2 regions of the Pseudoalteromonas sp. J2K-J031 genome follow, and region 2 is predicted to be linked to the other one. Evidence: predicted binding sites of a transcription regulator. Region 2 holds the regulator's gene; the other holds the start of a gene.
What was found. Region 2 encodes FliA, which starts transcription of late flagellar genes. Its sites were predicted from a motif close to CTAAAGNTNNNNNNNNNNNNGCCGATA; they were not measured.
Positions count from the first base shown of each region.

Region 1: a site for FliA is predicted at 2,507-2,533, ahead of AC3KZC_RS07550 (VC2046/SO_2500 family protein). Genes of this name have one in related genera too.

Region 1 is NZ_CM200279.1:1,633,836-1,638,348, forward strand. Features, by position in the region: gene AC3KZC_RS07530 (response regulator) at 1-647, opposite strand, end outside; gene AC3KZC_RS07535 (M48 family metallopeptidase) at 801-1,481, shown strand; tRNA gene AC3KZC_RS07540 (tRNA-Tyr) at 1,551-1,635, opposite strand; tRNA gene AC3KZC_RS07545 (tRNA-Tyr) at 2,372-2,456, opposite strand; gene AC3KZC_RS07550 (VC2046/SO_2500 family protein) at 2,568-3,092, shown strand; gene AC3KZC_RS07555 (YchJ family protein) at 3,138-3,605, opposite strand; gene AC3KZC_RS07560 (SulA-like leucine-rich domain-containing protein) at 4,238-4,513, opposite strand, start outside.
Region 2 is NZ_CM200279.1:2,635,153-2,639,665, reverse strand. Features, by position in the region: gene flhF (flagellar biosynthesis GTPase FlhF) at 1-976, shown strand, start outside; gene AC3KZC_RS11885 (MinD/ParA family ATP-binding protein) at 969-1,826, shown strand; gene AC3KZC_RS11880 (RNA polymerase sigma factor FliA) at 1,873-2,556, shown strand; gene cheY (chemotaxis response regulator CheY) at 2,602-2,985, shown strand; gene AC3KZC_RS11870 (protein phosphatase CheZ) at 3,003-3,773, shown strand; gene AC3KZC_RS11865 (chemotaxis protein CheA) at 3,790-4,513, shown strand, end outside.

The sequences.
Region 1 (4,513 bases), 1.0 Mb from region 2:
TCATTGAGGTGCTCGATTGTTGCCAAAGCAATTAAAGCCCATAAAACACGCTTTTTAGTGACTTCAAGATTAAGTAAATGCTTGGCGTCGGTATATTGTTGTTGTTTGATATAGATATTGGCTAGTAACTGAGCGCAGTACTGACGATAGCGAGGCTGCTCTTTTTGCACCGCTAAAATAAGCTCGATGGCTTCGGCGTACTTTTCTTCTTTTAAAGCGGTCAGCGCATCTTTCATTGCCTGTTTACGTTTATAAACACGGTGGATCCGTGCTTTTAATAACCCTTGAGAAAAAGGCTTAATTAAGTAGTCGTCTGGTTCTGCTTCTACGGCACCTAGCACCATAGGCCGTGTACTTTCACCTGACACTATCATATAAATGGCATCAACGGCTAAGCAGTTTTTTAAACGCAGCTCTTCAAGTAATTGACGGCCATTTTTACCACTGCCTAAATTGTAATCAATAAACAGTAAATCAAACTGAGTTTCAAGACATTGAGATAGCGCTGATTCACCACTGTTAGCAAAATTAATATTTCGCGCGCCAATGCTAAAAAGTAAGCCTTTTAACATGGTTTGGAACGATCGCTGATCATCGACGATAAGGATTTTTTTATCTTGGTAATCTATCAGAGGTTTTGCAGCCATGAATATATTGTAGTTTTCTTTAATTGTTGTCGGTGACTAATAGATAGTAAACTATTTAGCAGCAAGCTGCTGTAATTGCATTTAGATTTTTAAACGTTCGCTGTTTAATTAACCAAAATGTCGGTTAATGAACAAATTGGATAAGGTTGTGGTGTGTCTTCTATTTTATATGAAATTAAAACAAGTAAAAAACGTAAAACGGTCGTAATTAAAATTCAAAAATGCCAAGTAACCGTCTATGCGCCTGTTTTTGTTTCAAAGCATTATTTAGATGAGCTGGTACAAAGTAAGTCTACTTGGATCAATGAACAACTTAATAAACAGCACGCTTTAGTCAAACCTTCTATTTTGACCCGCCAAAATATTTGCTTATTTGGCCAAGACTACCCAATTAATTTTTCCCTCGCTAAACAAAGCCGTTGTTTTTTAATGTTTAATACCCTTGAAGTACAGACTGCGACAAGGGTCAAAGCTTTAGAGCCTTTTCGGATTAAACAAATTCACTCTTTTTTAGCGCAACAGTTAAAGCTGTATTTACAACCACGTTTGGCATTTTATTGCGAGCAAATGAATCTAAAATATCGGCAATTAAAAGTGCAGCATTATCGCAGACGTTGGGGGTCATGTTCGAGCAAAGGAGTATTGAGTTTTAATTTGTTATTGGCACAAACGCCAAGTTGGGTTATCGACTATGTGATTGTGCATGAGTTAGCACACTTGGTGCATCTTAATCATTCAAAGCAGTTTTGGCAGTTAGTTGAGTTACATTATCCAGAGCGAAAACAAGCAGAGCAATGGTTGAAGAATAAAATGTTAGATTTAGAAATTGAATAGATAAAACAGATAGTTATAGTTTTTGAATTATAGCAAGGTTTGAATAATGGATGGTTCAGAAGGTGTAGATGGTGGAGGGAGCTGGATTCGAACCAGCGAAGGCGGAGCCGTCAGATTTACAGTCTGATCCCTTTGGCCACTCGGGAACCCCTCCAGTGCTACGGCGTGCATATTAGCAAAATACGTTTCGCTGTAAAGTCATTTTTTTAAATTAGTGTTTGTTTGCGGTTTAAATGCGCAACTTGCTGTTAATTAAACCAATAGTTGGTTTTTGGAGCTTGTTTTTTACTCAGCGAGTCTAAGGTAGTCAGTTTATTTAATCCGATATTATATCTAACTTTAATGATAAATGAGTTATACCAATCACGATAAGTAAGTGATCAAAAATAGCGTAGGAAAAACGCTTGAAAACAAGGCAGATTTTTTTCGATAAGTAGTTATTCTACAATCAAAAAATCTAACGAAGTTATCGAGTGTTTAAACAAGCTAGGGTGATCAGTTATTTATTACGATTGGTATTATAGAAGCAGGATTGAGTAAAGCTCATATAGAGTTATTGACCGTGAGCCTGATGTGTTTAAAAACAAGTAATGCGGATTAATGCCTTACTAACTGACTATTTCAGCTAACGGTTAAAATAATAACCTAAGATACATGTTTTCTTCAGAAGGGGAGCTTATTAAAACGTGCTGTTTTGCATTCTTTTTTGAAAAGCGGTAAGTAGTAAACCATCTGCCATCACTAAGGTATTGCTTATGATCCGGATGGATAAAATAGCGTGTGATACTGAGGCTGATAAATAGCTAAGTTAATTTACAAAAAATAAAGTTTTGGAAATGAGATAATGAAAGTGAAACTTGAGAAGTGCAAAATAAGAAAAGGAACTGAAGTGGTGGAGGGAGCTGGATTCGAACCAGCGAAGGCTGAGCCGTCAGATTTACAGTCTGATCCCTTTGGCCGCTCGGGAACCCCTCCACTTCAGTGCGTGCATAATAGCAAAAACGTTATTTAAGTAAAGTTAAATCCTAAAGAAAATACGTTTTCGGCCGATAAATTTTATATTGAAGTCGTAAGTGGTGTTTTTTAATGCAAGTTGATGGAATTTTGACTAATGAAATCCAGCTTGGTAACAAGTTAGGTATTTCAGTTAGTGAAAATAGGCGCTCTGATTTTGCATTGATGCTATCAATGCTTTCGGCCGATCCTCTCGATTTTGCGCAATTTCATTTACCATATGAAGAAAAAAAGCCTGCATTTGGTACAATCGAAGACGGTGAAGATTTAAGGTTGAAATTAGGAGCAGGCCCGCAACAGGCGTTAGCGGTAAAACCAATTGATTTTTTGATTGGTGCTGATAATGCTCTGATGGTTCAAGAACAAGGTATAGCGCAGTTAAAACTACAAACTTATTTAAATCCAGAGCCTTTAGCAATCAGAGATGATAAACACTACATCAGTAGCGATATCATCTCAAACTGTAATTTACATGTACAAAAAAGGTATATTGCGCAATCGCAGCCGTTAGGTCATTTGGCAATGAACGCTGCGCAATTTTATGATGATTTAACCAACCCCGATATACACCGACCATTATCAGTTATTCAAGCTTAGGGTGTGTTATTTAAAATAGCTCTCTTACTTCAGCTAGGGTTACAACTAACCATGGCACTTTTTATATTTTTTATCGCTGCCGCAAGGGCAAACATCATTACGGCCTATTTTTATGTCCGTTGTAGGAGTAATCACACCATCAACGTAATACCAAACAGAATCACGTAATTCAAAGTAAGAACGTTCATGTAGTTTACAAAACAAATTTTGATAAAAATAAGTTGCTTCAAACTCTACCCAAGCTTGGTTATCGTGTTGCTCGGTTTTAATTACAGTCAGTGCGACAAATCGGCAGCTATTTGCAAAGTCCGCAATGTCTTGCACTGTATTTTCGGCATGTTTTTCTTGGGCGTAGGTTTGTTGAATATAGGCGGGCTTATTGATGACATAAGCACTAAAGCGCGATCGCATTAACTGCTCAGCAGTGCTCGGCACAGCAGTATTATTAATAAAAGGCTGACAACATTGTTCAAACGCCAGCTCAGATCCACAGTAACACATAATATTTCTCATTTATAAACAGGTTGCCATATTAACTTAACTCACCACTTTTTGGTAAAAGATAGTAAAAGATGATAATCACCGAGGTTAGATGAACACGGAGAAAAGAAAAAGCTTCATTTCTTGGCTTTTCTCGGTGAGCGAAGCCTCGGTGAGCTCGGTGGTAAAAAAGGTTAATCACCGAGGTTAGGATGAACACAGAGAAAAGAAAAAGCTTCATTTTTTGGCTTTTCTCGGTCAGTGAAGCCTCGGTGAGCTCGGTGGTAAAAAAGGTTAACCACCGAGGTTAGGATGAACACAGAGAAAAGAAAAAGCTTCATTTTTTGGCTTTTCTCGGTGAGCTCGGTGGTAAAAAAGGTTAACCACCGAGGTTAGGATGAACACGGAGAAAAGAAAAAGCTTCATTTTTTGGCTTTTCTCGGTCAGCGAAGCCTCGGTGAGCTCGGTGGTAAAAAAGGTTAACCACCGAGGTTAGGATGAACACGGAGAAAAGAAAAAGCTTCATTTTTTGGCTTTTCTCGGTCAGTGAAGCCTCGGTGAGCTCGGTGGTAAAAAAGGTTAATCACCGAGGTTAGGAGGAACACAGAGAAAACTTGTTAGTTGGTTTTGCGTTGTGAGCACTTTCGGATTAAGCAATTACACCGTTAGCATAAAGTAGGGCACTGCTTAGGCTGTTCAGCACGCACAAAGCTATATAATTGAGCCGATATTTTACCTTTATGCAGCGCTAATGACTCAAGTTGGGTATGTGACAACATGTTTGTCCAAGTAATCACGGCTGCAAAGTTACCGTTATAAAGTGCAGAATTAAGCACGTATTCTAAATTACCTAAATGTTTTTGGCGGATAACCAGTAATTTAGATTTATCGATAGAGCATGAATCGAGTAATGTTTTACTTGGCACAGCATCGGGTGCAAT
Region 2 (4,513 bases):
AAAGACCGTTGAACCTTTGTTAAATGTTCACCCTCGAAACGATGCTGAAATTAAAGCAATGCGCGATGAAATGTTTGCAATTCGTCAACTATTGGAGCACCAAGTATCTGGTTTAATGTCACAAGACTTAGCTCGTAAAGACCCGACAAAAGCTTACATGGTTGATAGATTAAAAGGCATGGGGATCGGCAGTGAAGTGGCAGAGCAAATGGCGTGTTTTATTCCTGATGATGTGTCAGAGAAAAAAGCATGGCAAGCTTTACTTGAAATGGTACAAAGCCAACTTTATACCAGTAACAATGAAATTTTGCGTAATGGTGGTGTTTTTGCATTGGTGGGCCCAACAGGTGTTGGCAAAACGACCACAGTTGCAAAGTTAGCGGCTTTAGGTGCTCAAAAATTTGGCGCTGATAAAATAGCGCTAATCACAACAGATACTTACCGTATTGGTGCATATGAGCAGCTTGCAACTTATGGTCGAATTATTGGTTGTCCAGTTAAGCAGGTCAAAGATGCAAATGAATTAGCAGAAATGCTTTATCATTTAAGAAATAAGCGTCTAGTATTAATTGACACAGCAGGTATGAGTCAACGAGACTTACGTTTAACAGAGCAGTTGAATACCTTAATGAAAAATGCCAGAGTGGACATTCGCAGCTATTTAGTACTGAGCGCCACAGCGCAACATGAAGTATTGCAAGAAACAGTAAAACACTTCAAAAAGGTACATCTAAGTGGTTGTATATTCACAAAACTTGATGAATGTCTTAGTTTAGGAGAGATTATTAGTATAGCGATTCAAAATCGCCTCCCAATAGGGTATCTTACTAATGGTCAACGGGTTCCTGAGGATATTCGAGTGGCAAATGCAGAAAAACTAGTAAAAAAGGCTGAACAACTGTTCGCAAAACGTGCAAACACGCAATTTAAAAGACATCCAAACTTGGAGTCTCATGCAGTAGGGATGTATGATTAATACAGTTTTAGATCAAGCAAGTGGCCTGCGGAGAATGAATCAAACAAATCAAGCTGTGAAAGTAATTGCAGTGACGGGCGGAAAAGGAGGCGTAGGTAAAACTAATGTCTCGCTTAATATGGCAATCGCAATGGGGCAACAAGGCCAGCGAGTTCTTGTTCTTGATGCGGATTTAGGGCTTGCCAATTGTGATGTTATGCTCGGATTGCGAGTAGAGCGCAATTTATCTCATGTATTGTCTGGTGAATGTGAGCTTGAAGATATTTTAGTTGAAGGGCCTCATGGCATTCGCATAGTACCTGCGTCATCTGGTTCACAGAATATGGTGGAGTTGTCACCTGCAGAACATGCGGGGCTAATCCGTGCTTTTGGTGAACTTAATGCTGACTACGACGTACTAATTGTTGATACTGCAGCGGGTATTTCAGATATGGTATTGAGCTTTTCGCGAGCAGCGCAAGATGTACTTGTAGTGGTCTGTGATGAACCTACGTCGATTACTGATGCTTACGCTTTAATTAAAATTTTAAGTCGCGAGCATGGCGTCTATAAATTTAAAATTGTAGCAAATATGGTGCGTAGTTTACGCGAAGGGCAAGAGCTGTTTGCTAAGTTATCAAAAGTAACAGATCGCTTTTTGGATGTTGCTTTGGAGTTAGTGGCAACGGTGCCATTTGACGAAAATATGCGAAAATCTATTCGCAAGCAAAAAACAATCGTTGATTTATTTCCAAAATCACCGGCAGCCATCGCATTTAAAACTCTTGCAGCCAAAGCTGCTAAATGGCCTATTCCAAATCAACCTTCAGGGCATTTGGAGTTTTTCATCGAAAAATTAGTAAATCGCTGAGGCCTAGTGAGTGAGTAAAGTTTCCGGCTACTGCAATACTGAGCAAATGACCAACCTGATTGAACGACATGTTTCTTTGGTCAAAAGAATAGCTTATCACTTACTTGCCCGCCTACCTTCGAGCGTGCAACTTGATGATCTAACTCAATCAGGCATGATTGGTCTTATTGAGGCTGCAAAAAACTTTGACGGTACAAAAGGTGCAAGTTTTGAAACTTACGCTGGGATCCGTATCCGAGGAGCGATGCTTGATGAGATTCGTAAAGGCGATTGGGTGCCCCGTTCAGTACATAAAAACGCCAGAATGGTCGCTCAAGCTACATCAGAGCTAGAAGCAGAGTTAGGAAGAGAAGTAAAAGACATAGAAGTTGCTGAAAAACTTGATATTACGCTCAATGAATACCATGATATTCTTAATGATGTAAACAGTGGCAGGATTATTGGGATTGAAGACTTAGGTGTAGATGAAGATGTGTTACATAGTGACGATCAAGTTCATGCTTTTGATTCACCTTTTAATCATACTCAAACAGAAAAATTCAACCTTTCACTGGTTGAAGCAATAAAGAGTCTACCTGAGAGAGACGCACTCGTTTTATCACTTTATTACAACGATGAAATGAATTTAAAAGAAATAGGACTTATTCTTGATGTAAGTGAATCAAGGGTTAGTCAGATACATGGTCAGGCAATGGTTAAGCTCAAAGCTAAAATCACTGGCTGGATTTAATTAAGTATTTTGTGAATTTGGTTTTAAACCTCACTGGAGGATGTTTTGGATAAAAACATGAAAATTCTTGTGGTAGATGATTTTTCAACTATGAGAAGAATCATTAAAAATCTGTTAAGAGACTTGGGATTTACCAATGTTCAAGAAGCAGATGATGGGAGCACCGCATTACCAATGTTGCAAAATCAAGAGTTTGATTTTGTTGTAACTGATTGGAATATGCCTGGTATGCAAGGAATTGATTTATTAAGAGCTATTCGTGCTGATGATAAATTAAAGCATTTACCAGTTTTAATGGTTACTGCAGAAGCTAAAAAAGAACAAATTATTGCAGCAGCGCAAGCAGGAGTAAACGGTTATATTGTTAAGCCATTTACAGCAGCTACGTTGAAAACAAAACTGGATAAAGTGTTTGAGCGTTTAGGTTAAACAGGAAGGAGAGCTTCATGTCAGCCAGCGCTGCGCTTCATATTAACCTTGACCAAGCAAGGCATTTGGTTGCATTGCTTGAGCAAGGAGAGCAAGAACAAGCTAATGATTTTTTAATGGAATTGACAGCTGAAGGACAATCAGAACTCTTTGCTGAAGTAGGTAAACTAACTCGTCAATTACATGATTCTCTAAAGAATTTTCAGTTTGATGATAAAATTTCTGAGCTTACCAAAGAATCAATTCCAGACGCTAAGCAGCGACTAAACTATGTCATGGAAATGACAGAGCAAGCTGCAAATAAAACGATGGACGCAATAGAGGCTAGCTTACCTCTTGCTGATAAGTTAAGTGAAGATATAACCAAATTAAAGCCTTCATGGGATCGTTTGATGTCAAGAGATCTTCAATTAGGCGAATTTAAGTTACTTTGTAAAAATTTGGATCATTTTATCCAAAACACTCAATCCAATACCGATCAGTTGCATGGGTTAATGACACAAGTGCTGATGGCTCAAGATTACCAAGATTTAACCGGCCAGGTAATTCGTAGAGTGATTGAGCTCGTTAGAGAAGTTGAAGATAGTTTAATCTCGATGCTAACGGTGTTCGGATCGCCAGTAGATGGTCATAAAGTTGTACATGAGAAAAAAATAGAGGCAACTAAAGTTCATGATAAAGAACTTGATCAAGTTGCGGAAGGACCAATTATTGATGCTGCAGAGCGAGATGATGTGGTTTCGGGTCAAGATGAAGTTGATGACTTATTGTCAAGCTTAGGCTTCTAAATGGGAGAACAGCTGCATGAGCTTTGAAGTTGATGAAGATATTCTGCAGGATTTTTTGGTTGAGGCTGGAGAGATTTTAGAGCTCCTGTCTGAGCAATTGGTTGAATTAGAGAATAATCCAGAAAATACTGACTTATTGAATGCTATTTTCCGAGGCTTTCATACTGTTAAAGGTGGTGCAGGTTTTCTCTCAATGACAGAGTTGGTAGATGCATGTCATGGAGCTGAAAATATTTTTGACGTATTGCGTCAAGGAAAAAGAAAAGTTACATCTGAGTTAATGGATGTAATTCTTCAAGCACTTGATACGATAAATGAAATGTTTGCTAAAATTCAGAATCGTGAACAACCAGAACCAGCCTCACCTGAATTACTTGAAACATTACACAAGTTAAGTAAACCAGCTTCTGATGATGATTTTGTCGTAGCTGCTGCGCCAAGTGCACCTATTGTACAAGAGCCTTCAGGCAATGAACCGCCTCAAGATGAGTTTGACGATATATTTTTTGGTGCTGATCCAGTCGATGATGCTGAAAACTCAACTGCTAATATTGATGATATTACAGAAGATGAATTTGAAAGTTTGCTAGATGAACTTCATGGATCTGGTAAAAGCGCTACAACAGCTCAAAAACAAGATATATCAAATGATGATATTACTGATGATGAGTTTGAGTCTTTATTAGATGAATTGCATGGTTCTGGTTCTTTTGGCTCTGTGGTAAATGAATCCCATAAAG